DNA from 4 places in the Paenibacillus sp. ov031 genome. Region 1 is predicted to be linked to each of the others. Evidence: a T-box and tRNA genes for the amino acid it is inferred to sense, from the RefSeq annotation. Region 1 holds a T-box; the other regions hold tRNA genes.
The links. A T-box is a leader RNA that pairs with one kind of tRNA and senses whether it is charged. The one in region 1 lies ahead of leuS (leucine--tRNA ligase), so its partner is inferred to be a tRNA-Leu.

Region 1 (4,589 bases):
GCAATGAAGATGCAGACAAACTGCTTGCTTTCATGAAAGAGCGCCCTACGGGCGGCATGCCGTATTCGGATGCAACCCCGCCGGACATCATCAAGCAGCGTTTTGGTATCAGTAAATCCGCTTTCAAGCGGGCCTTGGGCAAACTGATGAAGGATGGTCTGGTAACTCAAAAGGAAAACTGGACTTATCTGACAGAGTCTGTACCTCAGGATCAGAACGAGGACAAGTAGACAAACGGGTAGAATGGATCAAGCATACGCTTGAATCCACAAGTAAAGGCAGGGCAAGGCTGGGTGAACTCCGGACGCCCCTGCTTTTTCTTTTGTTCAAAAGAGATTCGAAAATGAAATTGAAAGTGCGGTGCCTGACATGTCTTACCGGAAATTTGCCTATGTGTACGATGAATTAATGGAGGATATGCCTTATCCGGACTGGATAAGGTTTGCGAGAACGGCTTGGGAACGGCATGGCATGCCGAAAAGTGTGGCTGAACTGGGCTGTGGAACCGGCTCAATTACGATCCCACTGGTGAACTCCGGCTTTGAAGTTACAGGTATTGACCTGTCAGCGGACATGCTGTCTGTTGCACGCAGTAAAATGGAGGCCACGCCTCAAGGCCACCGCTTATATCGGGAAGGCAGTGTCCGCTGGGTGCAGCAGGATATGCGGGACTGGAGAGTGCCGGAGCCTGTGGACTCGGTGATATCGTTCTGTGATTGCGTGAATTATCTGCTTGAAAAAGAGGATATCGTCCGTACCTTTCAGCGTACTTACGAGATGCTAAAGCCGGAGGGCACATTCCTGTTCGATGTACATCATCCGAATACCCTTATTCGATACGAAGAGGAGCAACCATTTGTGTTGGACGAACGCTCCGTATCGTATATTTGGACCTGTGATATGGATCATGAACGGTGTGAGATTGAGCATCATCTAAGTATCTTTTCGCGTGTGGCTGAGAGCGGCAAGGATATGTACCAACGGTTTGAAGAGGTTCATGTTCAGCGTGCGTATGATCCGGACTGGATGAAGCTGGAGCTCACGAAGGCTGGCTTCAGAGATGTACGTGTATATGCTGATTTTGAGTGGAAAGAGGCGGGAGAAGGCGCACAGCGTCTATTCTATGTAGCCGTGAAATAGGATTAAGATAAAGAACTGTCCTTATGATGTATAAGGGCAGTTCTTTGTTTATAAGAATGTTTTTTTATATGTAATAAAAGTTATTGCCAGTGGGGTTAAAGGAAGCCATAATAGTTGGATGGAAAACGTTTTCTAATTAGTAGAATCCTGAAAAATTAAATTCTGGGTGGGATGCAGAATGGAAAGTACATACAAAACAAGGCTTACTTCCGAACAATTAGACAGAATTGTGCAGCAGCACTTTAACACAGGTGTCCAAGAATACAAAGAGATGATTGACGGGTGGGCAAACCACGCTTACTTTATTACCAAGAAAGACGGACAGAAGGTTGTACTCAAAATAGCTCCTTCTAATGGCATTAAGCTGATGCGCTGCGAACAGCATGTCATGGTTGCTGAGGTTGAAGCACTACGACTCGCGGCAGAACTTCAGGATGTACCCGTTCCTCGGGTATTGGCCTATGATCCATCGCTCACCCTGGTTCCGGCAGAATATTTTATTATGGAGTACATGCCAGGAACGCCGTATAACAAAGTCAAAGATCAGTACAGTGCAGAAGAGCAGGAATCCATAGAGCAGCAGCTGGGTGCATACAATCGTCGGATCAATGAAATTAAAGGAGAGAAGTTTGGTTACTTTTCTTCAAAGAAATCGCATTATACAACGTGGAAAGAAGCTTTCATGAGCCTAATGGATGATATGCTTGCAGATAGCAAAGCAGCGGGTGTGGAATTTTCGATTCGTTATGAGGAACTGGAGCGTTTGATTCAAGAGAAATCGGATGTGCTGGATGATGTCAAAGAGCCTGTGCTTGTACATTGGGATTTGTGGGATGGGAATGTATTTGTAGAGGCGGGGAAAATCACCGCCATTATCGATTTCGAACGTTCCCTTTGGGCAGATCCTTTAATGGAGCACTATTTCAGTCATTTTAATAATACACCGGGATTCCTCAAAGGATATGGTAGAGCAGTTACAACAGACAGTGAACGAAAAAGAAGAAGTTTATATGATCTGTATTTTGATCTGGCGCTGAGAATCGAGTGTCCGTATCGTCAATACGAGAACAAGGAACACATTCAGTGGTCGATTGATAATCTAGAAGAAGGAATCAAGCGATTTCAGTCGTCTTAATGTGTATACTGATGCATAGCATTGCTTATACTCAACAGACAGTGTAATATTGACTTTAATGCTTCTTTTTTATATAATGTTTCCGATCATATCGTATACATATTTCGATGATAAGGATCAGTAGTGAATCCTGTACATGACAGAGAGCCGGCGCTTGGTGCAAGTCGGTTGACAGTATTTCACGAACTCGCCTTGGAGAAATGCGGTGATTACACCATCTTGCAACCGACTGATTAACACTCGGGTTCAGGAATGGAAATCCGCATCGGTTAACCGCCGTTACAGGTCCAAAGGGAGTGGATGACGAAGCACGATCGTCCGCTAACTAGGGTGGTACCACGGGAATTCAACCTCTCGTCCCTAGCGCTGCAAACGCTACGGGATGCTGAGGTTTTTTTGTTGCAATAAAAGCGAATAACCAGAGGAGGAACAATAGATGAGTGAGAATCAACAGCCGAAACACGGCTATAAGCCACAAGACATGGAGAAAAGTTGGCAGCAATACTGGGATGACAATAAAACGTTTAAAACGGGTGAAGATCCCGCTAAACCGAAGTTTTATGCCTTAGATATGTTTCCGTATCCATCCGGCTCAGGCCTGCACGTAGGTCACCCGGAAGGATATACGGCAACGGATATCGTATCCCGTTTCAAACGTATGCGCGGTTTCAATGTATTGCATCCAATGGGTTGGGACGCTTTCGGCCTGCCTGCTGAGCAGCATGCATTGGATACTGGTGAGCATCCACGGGATATTACATTCCGCAATATTGACAATTTCCGTCGTCAGATCAAATCACTGGGTTTCTCATATGACTGGGATCGGGAGATCAGCACAACAGACCCTGACTATTACAAATGGACGCAATGGATCTTCATCCAGTTGTACAATAAAGGCCTGGCTTATGTAGATGAAGTGCCTGTGAACTGGTGCGAAGCTTTGGGAACGGTACTGGCGAACGAAGAAGTTATCGACGGTAAGAGTGAGCGTGGTGGACATCCGGTCGTTCGTAAACCGATGCGCCAATGGGTATTGAGAATTACGGAATATGCAGAGCGTTTGCTGGAAGACTTGGAAGAGCTGGACTGGTCGGAAAGTATCAAGGATATGCAGCGCAACTGGATCGGCAAATCGACCGGGGCGGAAGTTACTTTTGCCATTGAGGGTCATGAAGAAGTTATTAAAGTGTTTACGACACGTGCAGATACTTTGTTTGGTGCAAGCTATGCTGTATTGGCACCAGAGCATGAGCTGGTTGAAGTCATTACAACGGCTGAACAGCGTGAAGCAATCAAGGCATATCAGGAACAGGCTGCTCGCAAGAGTGATCTGGAACGTACTGATTTGGCTAAAGACAAAACGGGTGTGTTCACAGGAACTTATGCAATCAATCCGGTAAACGGAGCGAAGGTGCCAATCTGGATCGCCGATTATGTTCTGGCTGGATACGGCACAGGGGCGATCATGGCCGTTCCGGGACATGACGCTCGTGACTGGGAGTTTGCAAAACAGTTTGGTCTGGACATCATCGAGGTTGTACAGGGTGGCGACGTGACACAAGAAGCGTATTCCGGAGACGGACCGCATGTGAACTCCGATTTCCTGAACGGATTGAACAACGAAGAAGCGATTGCGAAGATGATTGCCTGGTTGGAAGAGAATGGTAAGGGGCAAGGCAAGGTAACCTATCGTCTGCGCGATTGGCTGTTCAGCCGTCAGCGTTACTGGGGTGAACCAATCCCGATTCTGCATCTGGAAGACGGAACGATGAAGACGGTGCCGGAAGATCAACTGCCTTTGCTGCTGCCGGATATTGACCAGATCAAACCCTCGGGCACTGGAGAGTCACCACTGGCGAATGTTACGGAATGGGTTAACACCGTAGATCCGGAAACGGGAATGAAAGCACGTCGCGAGACGAACACAATGCCACAATGGGCCGGTAGCTGCTGGTATTACCTGCGCTTTATTGATCCACACAATGACAAGGAACTGATCTCTCAGGAGAAACAGCAGCAATGGCTGCCAGTTGATCTGTATATCGGGGGAGCAGAGCACGCGGTGCTTCACTTGCTGTACGCTCGTTTCTGGCATAAAGTGCTGTATGATCTGGGTGTGGTGCATACCAAAGAGCCGTTCCACAAACTGGTCAACCAAGGTATGATCCTGGGAACCAACAATGAGAAGATGAGTAAATCCCGTGGTAATGTTATTAACCCGGATGAGATCGTCAATGAATTCGGTGCAGATACATTGCGTCTGTATGAAATGTTCATGGGGCCTCTGGAGGCGACAAAACCATGGAACGCTAAC
Region 2 (4,589 bases), on a different contig from region 1:
CCATAAGGGGTCCTTGGTGTATCGAGGTCCTGGATGGCGCCAATGATATATCTTGTCATTTCCCGTTTATCTGCTTTGAAATCCTTCAGGTATTGCGGCATCTCTTCATAAACTTTGTATGTTTTTTCGAGATTCGGGTCGCGGTACGATGCTACATAGCTGTCTCCGTTACGTCTGAAACCTGACATGCAGCCGTATGCTCCGCCCTTGGCTCTGATATTATTCCACAAGTAATCCAGAGATAGAATCCCCTGCAAAACACGCAGCGAGCCGGTGTACGAATACCCTTTATCGATAAAATTACCTGTTTGAACGACATATTGGACTTCAGATGGAGATCTGAATCCTTCTTTATGATGTACAGGTGTAAATGCCTCTTTTTCTTTGGCAACATCTTGGGTGAACAGTTTCGCTTTCAAATCGGATACCTGGTTCTCCAAGCCCGCATATCCCTGATCATCCGCAGTGTAACTCACCAGCAAGTTTTCCGGTCTGAAAATAAAGCTAGTCAACGATTGAAGGCTGGTCGACAGTTCTTCTTTTCTAGCCTCAAAGTTCGCCTGAAGCTCCTCAAGCCACTGGTAAAAGGCGATGCCACTAACCGCTTCCCTGAAGTCTGCGACAGCCGAGTGTTTAGAGGTCGAACGGCCAATTCCCACTGAATGCCCTCCGCTGATCAGATTGCGCTGCAAGTTACCTTTCAACTGGGCAATAATTTCGTATAAACGCTTCGAATCATCAAATTTGGACGTAAACACAATTTCCTTGATCATGTCAAAAGCAAATCCAAGTTTGTCATAGAGTACTTTGGCGTTGAATTCATACGTAGCCTTGAAATCACGGTGCTCCTGCGCGTTCGCATACGTACCGATGCCACTATGAATGCCCCCGGAATGAATGTGAATCTCATTCGACAATTCATTAAATGAGAAATTCTGAGTGTCGACGTAACCGAGCACACTTTTCAGCAATCCAACATACGGCAGCAAACGCCGTGGGACTTCCTTAATATCGAACAACAGTCTCAGATAACCGATCCCATTCGTATAGATATTATGGTGCAGTACCGTTGTACCTTCGACCTGATTTACCGTCTGATACAGCGTCGATGCTTTCGGTTCAATATCCTCTATCGACAACGTCGGAATGACCTGCTGTTGTTCCTTGGTTGATGGTGCATTCTGGTACTCGGCGAGAGCCTCGGTTCTCTGAATGAGTTGCTGAATCTCTTCCTGACTCAGTCCAGCCTGAACTGATTTCAGATGTGCTTTCAGCGCCTCCTCTTTGCGTGCGTTCAATCCTTTATCCGGCGTGACAGCAACGAAAGAAGTATGTGTATTTTGCAGTAAATACGTCTCAATCAACTTCTCAAAGTAACCCTCGGTCATCTTCGTTCTGAGCTCGGCGAATACGTCATTCGCTTCCAAATGAGTAAATGGCGCTTCGACATCATACAGCCAGCTTTGCAATGAGGAGAAACCGTAGATTAATCCTTTGGGCATTCTTCCATAATCCGCTTCACGGTGGTTGAACTCATAGGAATTGATACCTGCGAGCAGCGCTTTTGGATCAAAACCTTCTTTCACAACACGCTCAAGCACCTCTTTTACCGTCCCCAGAAAATCTTCTTTGCTCGCCAGATTGCTCTTCTTCAATCCAACGGTGAACACGGGCTGATACAGGCTGTCATCATACGTACCATATACATCTTTCGCAATGCCCTTATCCAATAAAGCCTGCTTCAGAACCGCTCCTGGAGCGTTAAGCAATGCGTACAGCAAAATTTGAAACGAGATGTTTAATTCCTTGTCCAGACTTGTTCCAATGACCGCATTATAGGTCAAAAAGCTGTTATCCACTTCTGATTCGGTACTTCCGGCAGAATATGTCTTGACTGCGTCCACTCTTTCTCCGAATGCAGGTTGAAGCTGAATGGCAGAATCAATCTCAATTCGATCATATTCACTCAGATAGTTCTCATCTAACCACTGCAATTTCTCTTCCATATCCATATCCCCATACAAATAAATGAAGCTGTTGGACGGATGATAGTATCTGGAGTGGAAATCCAGCAAACCTTGATAAGTCAGATCGGGAATGGCATCGGGAAATCCGCCTGATTCACAGGAATATGTAGTATCCGGGAAAAGTGAATTCAGAACTTCCCTGCGTACAATCCGTTCCGGTGAAGAAAAAGCACCCTTCATCTCGTTATATACAACGCCGTTATAGGTTAACTCATCTTCAGCTGAGGTCAGGTTGTAATTCCAACCCTCCTGTAGAAATATTTTTTCATTATTATAAATATTTGTGTGGAGTACCGCATCCAGATAAATATCCATCAGGTTATGGAAGTCATGATCATTCCGACTTGCAATCGGATAGATCGTTTTATCTGGATATGTCATCGCATTCAGAAATGTATTAAGAGAACCCTTCAGCAACTCAACAAAGGAATCCTTGGCCGGAAATTTCTTGGAGCCACACAGTACGGAATGTTCCAGAATGTGAGCTACACCTGTATTGTCTTCCGGAGGAGTACGGAAACCGATACTGAACACTTTATTATCATCCTGATTAGATAAGAGTACAATTTTGGCTCCGGATTTCTGATGTTCCAGGAGATACGCATCTGACTTCAACTCTTCGATTCTGCGTTCCTGCAGCACCTTATAGGGCTTAAGCTGTTTCAACATGGGTCGAGTCCTCCGTCCATAAAATTGTTTAGTTTGATATGCAACCTTGAGTTCTTCAAGTTCAAAGTTAAAGGTAATTTATGCCTACGGATAGTATACACTATCGTTGCATGTCTTCCTAACGGGCAGCACCACAGATGTCATCTGATATGTATTATCGTTTTTTAATGTTTATGAACTGAATGGTACAGCAGAAAATCATAAAAATTAAAATTTCCAAACAAAAAAAAGATCGCATGAACAACTTGTTTAACAAGTGTCATGCGATCTTTTCTTAAGATGCCGAGGACCGGGATCGAACCGGTACGGTAGTCACCTACCGCAGGATTTTAAGTCCTGTGCGTCTGCCAATTCCGCCACCCCGGCATGGGTATGTATTTCTTGGCGACAAGAAATATCTTACCATGAAATTTATAGCTTTGCAATACCTTAATATAAAATTATCCAAAAAAAATGAAACAGGCACTGCCAGCGTTAGCGAGCAGTGCCTAGAAAGATCGAGTTGCGGTCCCGAACTTTCTTTAAACCATCTATATTAAGGGAGGTGTGAAATAAGAATACCTCCCCAACATTAAAGAAACCTAAAATCAGGCTTAAATTAAACTAAAAAAGAAGAATAGGTTCAATTCGGGCTGCCTCTTCCTCGCTGCACTCCACAACCACCAGGATATGCCCCTGCACCAGCCAATCTTCATAGTAATTAGCATCTTCTTCAGAGACCCCTGCTTCTGTTAAGGTAAGCACCAGATCATCCGTCTCATTTCCAATCTCGTTGCCTGCAAGTTTGCGTACCGCTTTTCCGATGGATATCGTCTGATCCATCCGCTTGCCCAGACCAGCAAGCACCCCTTTAAGCACGCCTAGTGCACCGTCTGATCCTGCGCCCTTCAGAGGCATAGGCAAACCAGTCTTCTCGCTTACCACTTCGAGATTAACCTGTTCTTTGGCTACCGCACCCAAATATTTATCTGCTATACCTTCCTCTTTCAATTTATTTAACATGATAATGGCTTCATTCTCCGTGCGTACGAGTCCGATCAGCAATTGTGTCATTATACATCCCCCTCCTTTTACCCTTATATAACCCTGGTTGCTTCTTCAAAAACGCAGAGCACATAATAAGTCCTTTCACCTATGTAAAATTTAATTTCTGATCTGGAAATCTATACCTAGTTCTGATAGACTAGATAAAGAAGACAAATTAACCATTGAAATTATTGACATATCGAATTACTATTCCATAACCAGGAGCAATGACATATGAAAAAAGAGGTAGAAATTGCCATTCGACGCAAACAACAAATCATCGTTCGTAATACAAGTGGACAAACGGTAACTGGATTTCCGGAACGTACAGCCGATGCTTCCATTCTCTCCTTACGGACAGTCCACGGAAGCCTGTGGATTCCATTCGACGAAGTGGAACAAGTCACACGTCTGTTAAGCATTCGCTCTCACCATTTAAGTGGAATGCAGTTGTGTACGGCTGATCTGTAAACAGGGAACAAGTACTTCATGTATTTATACGTGAACTAGACGTGTTTATTTCGCCCTTCATAAAATAAAACCAGACGTATCGTGAAGTGACCCCTTAAAGTTAGACAAATATTTTTATGCAACCTGTATGGCATGAATTCGGTATTGTACCGGGCTCATGCCTTTTAATTTTGACTTAATGCGTTTGTGATTGTAGTAATCGATGTATTGTGCTAGTTCTTGCTTGAAGTCATCTAGACTTTCAAACTCATTAAGATAGAGAAATTCTGACTTCATAATGCCAAAGAAGTTCTCCATTACTGCGTTATCGTAACAATTTCCTTTGCGTGACATGCTCTGGATAATCGCCCGTTCCTTCAAAGCATGTTGATACTGCTTCATCTGGTAGTGCCAGCC
Region 3 (4,589 bases), on a different contig from region 1:
AGAATTTGTTACATATTGTTGCAATTATTGACAAAATTTATTGTTTTGCATAGAATTCTTTTTGTATAATCCACTTATTGGATGAAAAGAAATAGTTTGAGTTTAAAAACAAATATAAGGAGGGGAGACGCTCAAGGAAAACAGTTTGCAGAAAATGAATTGGGGAGTGTTCTAAACGATGTTGAAGGCACAAGCAAGGTTTGCATCTTTGGTAATGGCATGTACAATGATTTTCTCTGTTGTCGGAATGGTATTTCAGCCTGCTGCTAAGGTATCTGCTGCAGACGCATCTGGAACGACAGCAAGTATCTCAGATATTTTGAAGAATCAACGTCCTGACGGGGGATGGAAGAAGGATTACAAAAAACAAGTGGTGAGTGGGCCAAATCTACAATTGATAATAAAGCTACATACTCAGAAATTAGAAGATTAGCCAAGGAATTTAAAAAGACAAATGATCCGCGATATTCGGCTGCTGCCATCAAAGGAATCAACTTTTTGTTAAATATGCAGTACTCCAATGGAGGATGGCCACAAGTATACCAGAGCTCAGGCTATCACAAACACATTACCTTCAACGACGATGCCATGATTAATGTCATGTACATGCTGGATGAAGTAGGTGCACGTAAAGGTGATTTCTCATTCATCGACAGCTCTCTTGCGGATCGCAGTAAAAAATCAGTTGCCAAAGGTGTAGATGCTATTCTCAATACACAGGTTGTAGCAAATGGTAAACTGACTGCATGGGGACAGCAGCATGATTCCAGCTCCCTAAAACCTGCAGGAGCAAGGATTTATGAAGTGCCTTCTCTAAGTGCTGGAGAGAGCAGTACGATTGTAAAGTTTTTGAAAACAAGACCGTCGAACTCGAAAATTAAGGCTTCCATTCAAGCGGCAGAAGCCTGGTTCAACAACGTGAAAATTACAGGATACAAGTATGTCAGAGAAAACGGAGATAGCAAACTCGTAGCTGATTCAGGTGCATCGCCAATTTGGGCACGTTTTTACGAAATTGGAACGGATAAACCGATCTTCGTAGGACGTGATGGGGTTGTGAAATACAAACTCAGCGATATCGATAAGGAAAGAAGAGGCGGGTATGCCTGGTATGGCAACTGGCCTTCAAAGATATAATTTATAAAAAGCTTTATCATTGAGGCGAAATTATATTTTTTTTGTTGACACTAATTACCTGCACATGATATATTATCTCTTGTCGCCGCGATATAATTTCTCGGAGATAAGACATACGCGGTCGTGGCGGAATTGGCAGACGCGCACGGTTCAGGTCCGTGTGGGCTAACCCCCGTGGAGGTTCGAGTCCTCTCGACCGCATCATATGTAACACGAAAAAGGTTCCGAGAATGGCATTGCTGCCACTCTCGGGACCTTTTTTATTTGTTTACAGATTTTGATCTTTGCTTTTCCTGATTCTTTTCAACCCATTCCCTCGGCTTGAGCAAAGATGAAGCTTCCATTTGTTTATTTATCCATTAATGGAAATATGTTTGTTCTGCGACGGTTTGCCCCTATATTTCAGGTTAATTGTACGTAAAATACCGAATTGTACCTATCTTGGGAATGCCTCATCCACTATTCTCTTCTCGTGTGGAAGCGCTATCAACAGGAATTTGAATGACCAAATTCAGAGGGGGTAGGGATAATTTGAAACGAATCGGAAAAAGGATGGCAATGTGTTTCATGGTATTTATGATTGCGGCGGTGCAGTTCGGGATTATGGGAACGACAGGTAATGTGGCACAAGCAGCAGATAAGAGTCTGGCCCAAAAGCCGTATATGGGTTGGAGCAGTTACAGCATGCAGGTATATGACGGGCCGGGTAACTGGACATCGGCCGAGAGTATAAAGAAGCAATCGGACGCCATGCGTGAGAAGCTTCAAGCCCATGGATATGAATACATTAATATTGATGCTGGCTGGAACGGTGACGAAGATGAATACGGCCGTCCTATTCCGAGTACTGTTCTTTATCCAAATGGATTTCAGGAGGTCATTGATTACGTCCATAATAACGGACAGAAGATCGGAATCTATCTGATTCCGGGATTATCAATCACCGCCTATGATAAAAATCTTGAGGTTTATGGGTCGGGCGGGGCATGTCGTATGCAAGATATTGCAGTAAAACCGCTCGTTGTTATGGATGCTTGGGATTCGTACACGTACAAAATTGATTTTTCGAACCCTTGCTCACAGAAGTACATTGACTCCATCGCGGATCTTCTTGGCGAGTGGGGTATCAACTTTGTCAAATTCGACAGTGTGACGCCAGGATCGGGAATCAATAATCTGAGCCGGGATGCACGTGGTGATGTGGAGGCATGGTCCAAAGCCCTGGACAGAAATAACATCTGGTTTGAGCTTTCCTGGGCGCTTGATCACAATTACGTGGACTTCTGGAAAAAGTATGCAAACGGCTGGAGGATCGACTGGGACGTTGAAGCTTACGACAGCAGTAAGGGATTGACCGAATGGTCGAGTATTTCCCGCTTGTTCCCCATCGCTGCCCTCTGGTGGCGGGATGCAGGTCCCGGAGGCTGGAACGACTTCGATTCACTGAATGTCGGGAATGGCTCGATGGATGGTCTGACCAAGGTTGAGCGGCAAACGGCCACGACCTTCTGGTCTATCTCTTCAGCACCGCTTTATACAGGTGATGATTTAACAAGGCTGGACAGCTATGGATTGGAATTGCTTACGAATGACGAAGTCATTGCCGTCAATCAGGCTGGACGTCCAGGCCATCCGGTTTCCATGGAGACCAAGCAGCAGGTTTGGTATGCCAATAACGGAGATGGTACTTACAGTGTAGCCTTGTTCAATTTGGGCGACCAGAGTGCGGAGGTAAAAGTCAAATGGAGCGATCTTGGCCTCAACGGTCCGGCTTCTGTCCGTGATCTCTGGAGCCATTCCGAGCTGGGGAATTTTAATCATGAATTCAGTGGCGGCGTGCTAGAACCCCATGCTTCCCGGATGCTTAAAGTAACCGCACTGAACGGCACATCAGCCGTCAATGACGATGATACAGGCATGCTCTATAGCGGGGATTGGCAGCGCAACGGGGGCAAGGAGCAGACAGATGGGAGACAGGATCTGAGCATAGCGATTACGGATTCCTCTGGCACTGGTCCAGCGAATAGCAGTCAAGGGGGTGCCTTGGACGCTGAAGCTGACAATGCTGTAAATTCAATCTCTGTGGAAGATGCCACTGTTACCAATGAGGTCTACATTAATGATGATGACAGCAGTATTAAATACACGGGCTCATGGAACTCCAATACCGGCAGAAGTTACGGTGATTACAATGGCGATGTGCATTTTACTGAAAAAGACGGCGATTATTTTGAGTATAGTTTCACGGGCACAGGCATTGAACTGCTGACGGAGAAGGATAAAGACCAAGGAGACATGATTGTCACCCTCGATAATGGAGCATCTGAAACTGTAAACGCCTATACCAGTGGAGAAAGGGAAGTCCAGCAGGTTTTGTACAGCAAACTTGATTTGGACAACGGCCCACATACCTTGAAGGTGGTCAAGGGCTCGGGCCAGTATATGTTGCTGGATGCGCTTAGAGTAACCATGGAAATTCCTCCTGGAGGGCAGAACAGCACCATTAGTCCGACCTCTGCAAACTTTGACAAGGAGACGGAACAACAGAAGGATGTCACCGTGAGGCTGTCCTTGAACGGCAATATGCTGACCGGCGTTGAAAATGATGGGGTGCTGCTCAGTGATGACGACTACACGGTGGTCAATGACAAGCTGACTATCAGGAAGCAGTACCTCACGCAGCTGCCTAAAGGGACAACGAGTCTAAACGTAATCTTTAGCGCGGGTGATCCCCAGTCTTTGGCAATAAGGATCAGCGATACTACGGGCATTCGATTTATAATGATCAATAACGACGATCCGGCAATCAAGTACAACGGCTCCTGGTCACGAAGCACTGGCAGAGGTTTGGGTGACTATAAGGACGATGTGCAGTATACCGAAAAAAACGATGATTCTTTTGAATACACCTTCAAGGGAACGGGGATCCAGTTATTTACGGAGGTTGACCAGTCACAGGGAGACATGGATATCTATGTTGACGACCAATTCAAGGAAACAGTCAGCGCCCATCGTAACGGTCGGCTGGCACAGCAGAACCTGTACAGCATATCGGGGCTGCCGGATGGGCAGCACACGCTCAAGGCAGTGAAGAAATCGGGGGAGTATATGCTGCTCGATATGCTCAAAGTTGAGCTTCCGAATCTAATTAATCCGGTAACCGCGGATTTCGACAAGTCAGCTTCCGCTCAGACAGACATTGATGTGACGCTGCTGCAACAGGTGGAAAGCTTCAGTGGTATTACTAACGGATCACTTGATCTGGTTCCGGGGTCCGATTATACAGTTGCAGGGAACCGAGTTACACTGAAAAAATCGTATCTTGCTGCGCAGTCAGTGGGGACGCTGAACCTCAGCTTTGCCTTCGGCGGTGATTATCTCAATGATGTGCATTCCACGGTGGTGGACGGGGATTCTTTCGAATACACCTTCAAGGGCACTGGAATAAGTAT
Region 4 (4,589 bases), on a different contig from region 1:
ACCATCGCTGTTCGCTGTGAGCAGTTTGAACGGAGATATCGTATGTATAACTGTCTTTAAAAGGTGCAGTGATACTTTTCAACTCCTGAACAATCTTCGCATTTTTTGCTTTCTCCTCGCGTAATGTCCACCCCTCTACAAGATGAAGGTAATGAGGCGGTTCAGGTGCTGTTCTGGAGGGGCTTGTTACGCTCTGTTTGGGAAGCAGTTGCCCAAGTCCATGTTGCCAAGCGGTGTTGCAGCTTCGAATGATCCAGTTGTGATCGACGATGATAAGTTGGTGTTGAATGGACTGGAACGATAATCTCTCCAGATCGGATATTAAGTATCTCATGAAATGAGCTCCTCCTTGGCAGAAATCTTATCTTAAATCATCTGGAATTTCCAAGATGTCTGCGACCTGGTTCCTGAACCGGGTTGCTTTGCGGGTACCGTGAATGAGATTGGACAGACGATATGGCGGAATGCCATACTGTTCACAAAATGTCTTTTGGTCGACCTGGAGTTCGGTTAGTCGTCGTTTAATGGCCCATCCGAAAGGAGTCACAGGTTTCTTTTTGTTCAAAAGGGTTCACCCCTCGTTGGAATGTAGTGTTCAGCTGGTTATTCTTGGTGTAAAATATATAGATATGCGAGCTGTATGTTTTATTATATACGCATTTGCGTCATCTAACAATTAAAAAAGACGGAAATAAGTGTATTTTAATATGTTAAATGGCGTAAATGCGTTAAATAGACAAAATAAATGACATAAAAAACACGCCAGCAATGAGGTTGCGGCGTGTTTTTTTATATTTTACTGTGTGAGGAGGTGGGTTGTGTGAAGAAAAAGGGGATGGGAATTAGGCTCTGTATGCGTGAAGCCCTGCTCCAAGCATGTGAAAGCTTGGAAACAACGTTTTCATGGACAATGAGGTCGGTTGTACCGGTCCATCCGCAGCGGAGGCGCTGACGGTATCCCATTCATGCTCCAGGTCTGCGGCCAGGCGAACCAGCAGGTCCTGGGTTGTATCGGTGTTAAGGGGAATCACTTTGGAGGCTTCGGTTATGCAGGCACTCATGGCTGAATGCAGATAACCAAGGACCGCCTCCTCGACAGGGATTTCGAGGTGGTGGTTAATCCAGGCGTGAACAGTGGGGAGACAGCCAACAGATTCATACTTAGCCAGCGTTTGTTCGAGATGGCTAAAATCAATCCAGGGGTGTAGTGCGCGAGCTAGCTTAATTAGTCGTTTGCCCATAATGGAGGCATGTTCTCTAAGATTGACTGGGGTGCGCTGGACATGAACGAGTTTGTCGATGAGGGCTGTACGCCATGCGTCCTTGTGATCTGCGGCGGTGTATATGCCTTTAATCGCCATACCTTCCAGACGCACGATGCTGGGATGCAATTGACAGCGCATGAATGATTCGAGATCTTCAACACTACGAATGGTACCTTCAGCGATATGGGCATCCATACCGAAGGAATGGGTGAACCCTCCGACCTGGATAGAGGAATCAAGCAGTTTGACATAATCGAGCAGCTTATTCCCACGGTTCACAATCTTTCGCCTCCTACGGTTCGTTAAATGTTATGTTAAATAACATTTATACTCCTTTTTGGTTCGCTATATGTTTGTAAATCCGAATTATATGATATATATATTCACATAAATATCCGCTTTTTGTCAATAGTTTCTTTGTTTTTTGAATATTAAATCTATTTAGTGTTATTTTATATAACTTTATGAGTTACTTTATACTAAGGGATATGAAGGATGGTAATACAAATAAAGTAGAGTGATCGGCCTAATCGGGTATACAAACGGGATTAAATTTAATCATATGCACTTCGTAGGAGAAAATGACGAGATTATACGATTTATGGAAGGAAAAGCGCAGTTAAAATGATATTTAGAAAAATGCTTTACTTTTAAACATGAACCGGGTATAATCAATTTTGTTGCCGATTATTTACGACATGCGGTCGTGGTGGAATGGCAGACACGCTATCTTGAGGGGGTAGTGGGTGTATACCCGTGGAGGTTCGAGTCCTCTCGACCGCATCATAAGAACGATAAAGAAGAAGCTTCCCGTATGGGAAGCTTCTTTTTTTTGTTTTATTTACAGTACAGATGGGCCAGACAAAAAAAGGTCACCCGTTTCCCCTGAATGCATGCTCATTCTGTCTGCTGGGGTCGGATGGCCTTTACTTGTTATTTAAGCAAATCTTTGATGTCCGCTTCAATTTTATCAGGTGTTGTTTTGGGAGCATACCGTTTCAGAACACGTCCGTTCTGATCCACAAGGAATTTGGTGAAGTTCCATTTGATGGCTTTGGAGCCGAGTACGCCTGGCGCTTCTTTGGTAAGGTGCTGGAAAAGAGGGTGAGCGCTTGAACCATTCACATCGATCTTCTCAAACATCGGGAAGCTAACACCATAGTTCATCTGGCAGAACTCGGCAATATCATCAGAAGAGCCTTTTTCCTGTGCAAACTGGTTGCTTGGAAAACCAAGAACTTCGAATGGGGAGTCTTTAAACTTATCCTGAAGCTCTTGCAGACCTTTGAATTGAGGTGTGAGGCCGCATTGGCTTGCTGTATTCACGATAAGCAGTACTTTGTCACGATAGTTGGACATTTCAACTTCCTGACCGCGAAGGGTGTTTACTTTGTAGTCGTAGACTGACATGAAAATCGCCTCCATTTCATATTCTTCTTTCTTCTATTATATTGATTACAATTAAATAATGCAAAATTAATATTGCTTTTTTAACTTAATTTGAAGCTGTCGTGTATGATCTGTGACTGATTTGCTACCTGAATTTCGCTAAAGAGAGAATTAGAGAGCTTTGATGAGATGGGTAGAGAATGGATACGTTGTAAGCGCTATTATTGATGTGAAATGGCAAAAATCCGTCGATTCGGTGATCTGCGCAGACTTTACACCAATATGGCACGGGTGTATGATTCATATCGTAATTCCAATTTAAATTAAATTTTACATGAAAAACGAAACAAACGATAATATCGCTCTGATTAATGATTATAAAAGAACGATGTTTTAATCGCTGAGTTTCCATTCATTCATGGGTGGGAAACGGGGGAACCAACAGGATGAACTGTCTAGGACAGTAGGCATCCATGGGGTGAATTTTCCGGTGACAGCCGGAAATAGGGCGACTCTCGCGCCCGAATCCGTCAGCTAACCTCGTAAGCGTTAAAGGGAGAGGCAACAAGCCGTACGCTGGTTCATAGTGTCTTTTTGCTATGGATTATTGAAGAAGCGTCCGGGAGGCCTTGGTCCCCCACGCTTCTTTTTTGTTGTCTTTTCACGCCAAGGGAGGAACGAATGATGGATAAAGAGATGATCTTAGTGACTGCTCCAAATGAAGCAGGACGTAAATTTATCAAATTGCTGATGTACAAAAAAATGCCGTTTGCCGTTCTGACCAACAGTGCAGGGGAAGAGCGCAGGCTCCGGAGAATCGGTGTGGAGCATGTCATTCGCATGAACACAGCTGCTGCTCAGAAATGGTTTTTGCCGCAAGGTAGTGTCGGCAATGTTTTTATTTTTGAAAATAGCCTAAACCTGACCTGTCGATATTTGCAGATCTGCCGCTCCTGGACATCCAAGTCCCTGTGTGTCATTACGGAACAAAGCCACCCCAAAGGGATCTATCGGGGAATGGGAGCAGACCGTATTGTATATTCCTTGAATGGGGAAGTTGGGTTTCTACTGAATGGCTAGTGGCTAGTACTATTCCTGTGATTGATCCAGTGTCAGCTGCCTGTTATAATTGAAATCATAAATAAACGGAAACTTGAGGAGACTCATGCATGTTGGTGGGTCTTCTTTTTTATGGTTTGGGAAATAGGGATATGGATTTCCTGTGGCTAACGAGGAGGAATAGGCGTGCCGGATGTACGTGGAATACAATGGTTGTTCTTTGATGTGGGGGATACGCTCGTGGACGAATGGGAGCCGGTAGATGATATTATCGGTCAGTTCGTTCGTGAAGCTTGTGCGCTCGGTTATCAGGTGGAGATGCAGACGGTGCGAGATATATTTGCCGCCTCTTACCGAAATTACGAGCAATGGCCGATGAAATTGGCTATTCGTACCCTTATCAGCGATGAGGGGCACCGGGAACAGATACAGGAGAAGCTAAAGTTCCGCAAAGAGCTTGAGCGCCCCTTTGCGTCAGCCGACGCTGTTCTCCAGACGTTGTCGCAACACTATAAGATTGGTATCATTGCCAATCAGAGTCCGGGGACGGAAAATCGGCTGGATAGCTACGGCTTGCGCAAGTATGTGGATGTGCTGGCCTGTTCGGCTGAAGAAGGAGTGTCCAAGCCTGATCCTGAATTGTATGCTGTAGCGTTGAAACAGGCGGGATGCAAACCTGAGGAAGCGGTCATGATCGGCGACAGGATTGATAATGATATTATTCCGGCTAAGAAGCTGGGTATGCACACGATCCGGATTTTGCAGGGTTATGGTAGATTCCAGCCGGAGCTTGCGGATGCAGAGCGTCCAGACTGGACTATTGAATCACTGGAGGAACTTCTTCCATTGTTAATGGTAACTCAAAATTCAGACAAC

Region 2: it encodes a tRNA-Leu, which carries the amino acid that the T-box ahead of leuS (leucine--tRNA ligase) is inferred to sense. The anticodon was not compared.
Region 3: it encodes a tRNA-Leu, which carries the amino acid that the T-box ahead of leuS (leucine--tRNA ligase) is inferred to sense. The anticodon was not compared.
Region 4: it encodes a tRNA-Leu, which carries the amino acid that the T-box ahead of leuS (leucine--tRNA ligase) is inferred to sense. The anticodon was not compared.

What each region holds. Positions count from the first base shown of each region.
Region 1 is NZ_FRDO01000004.1:172,805-177,393, reverse strand. Features, by position in the region: gene BUA17_RS18300 (CvfB family protein) at 1-230, shown strand, start outside; gene BUA17_RS18295 (class I SAM-dependent DNA methyltransferase) at 370-1,140, shown strand; gene BUA17_RS18290 (phosphotransferase family protein) at 1,319-2,275, shown strand; T-box leader at 2,374-2,640, shown strand; gene leuS (leucine--tRNA ligase) at 2,712-4,589, shown strand, end outside.
Region 2 is NZ_FRDO01000007.1:353,001-357,589, forward strand. Features, by position in the region: gene BUA17_RS25425 (insulinase family protein) at 1-2,696, opposite strand, end outside; tRNA gene BUA17_RS25430 (tRNA-Leu) at 2,977-3,062, opposite strand; gene BUA17_RS25435 (general stress protein) at 3,300-3,749, opposite strand; gene BUA17_RS25440 (hypothetical protein) at 3,957-4,193, shown strand; partial or broken gene BUA17_RS25445 (IS3 family transposase) at 4,308-4,589, opposite strand, start outside.
Region 3 is NZ_FRDO01000001.1:112,841-117,429, forward strand. Features, by position in the region: gene BUA17_RS31495 (hypothetical protein) at 179-433, shown strand; gene pelA (pectate lyase) at 346-1,137, shown strand; tRNA gene BUA17_RS00575 (tRNA-Leu) at 1,255-1,338, shown strand; gene BUA17_RS00580 (X2-like carbohydrate binding domain-containing protein) at 1,705-4,589, shown strand, end outside.
Region 4 is NZ_FRDO01000003.1:549,340-553,928, reverse strand. Features, by position in the region: gene BUA17_RS16450 (nitrogen regulation protein NR(II)) at 1-334, opposite strand, end outside; gene BUA17_RS16445 (hypothetical protein) at 362-565, opposite strand; gene BUA17_RS16440 (urease accessory protein UreF) at 843-1,544, opposite strand; tRNA gene BUA17_RS16435 (tRNA-Leu) at 1,966-2,048, shown strand; gene BUA17_RS16425 (glutathione peroxidase) at 2,199-2,675, opposite strand; cyclic di-AMP (ydaO/yuaA leader) riboswitch at 3,043-3,218, shown strand; gene BUA17_RS16420 (HAD family hydrolase) at 3,336-3,734, shown strand; gene BUA17_RS16415 (HAD family hydrolase) at 3,900-4,589, shown strand, end outside.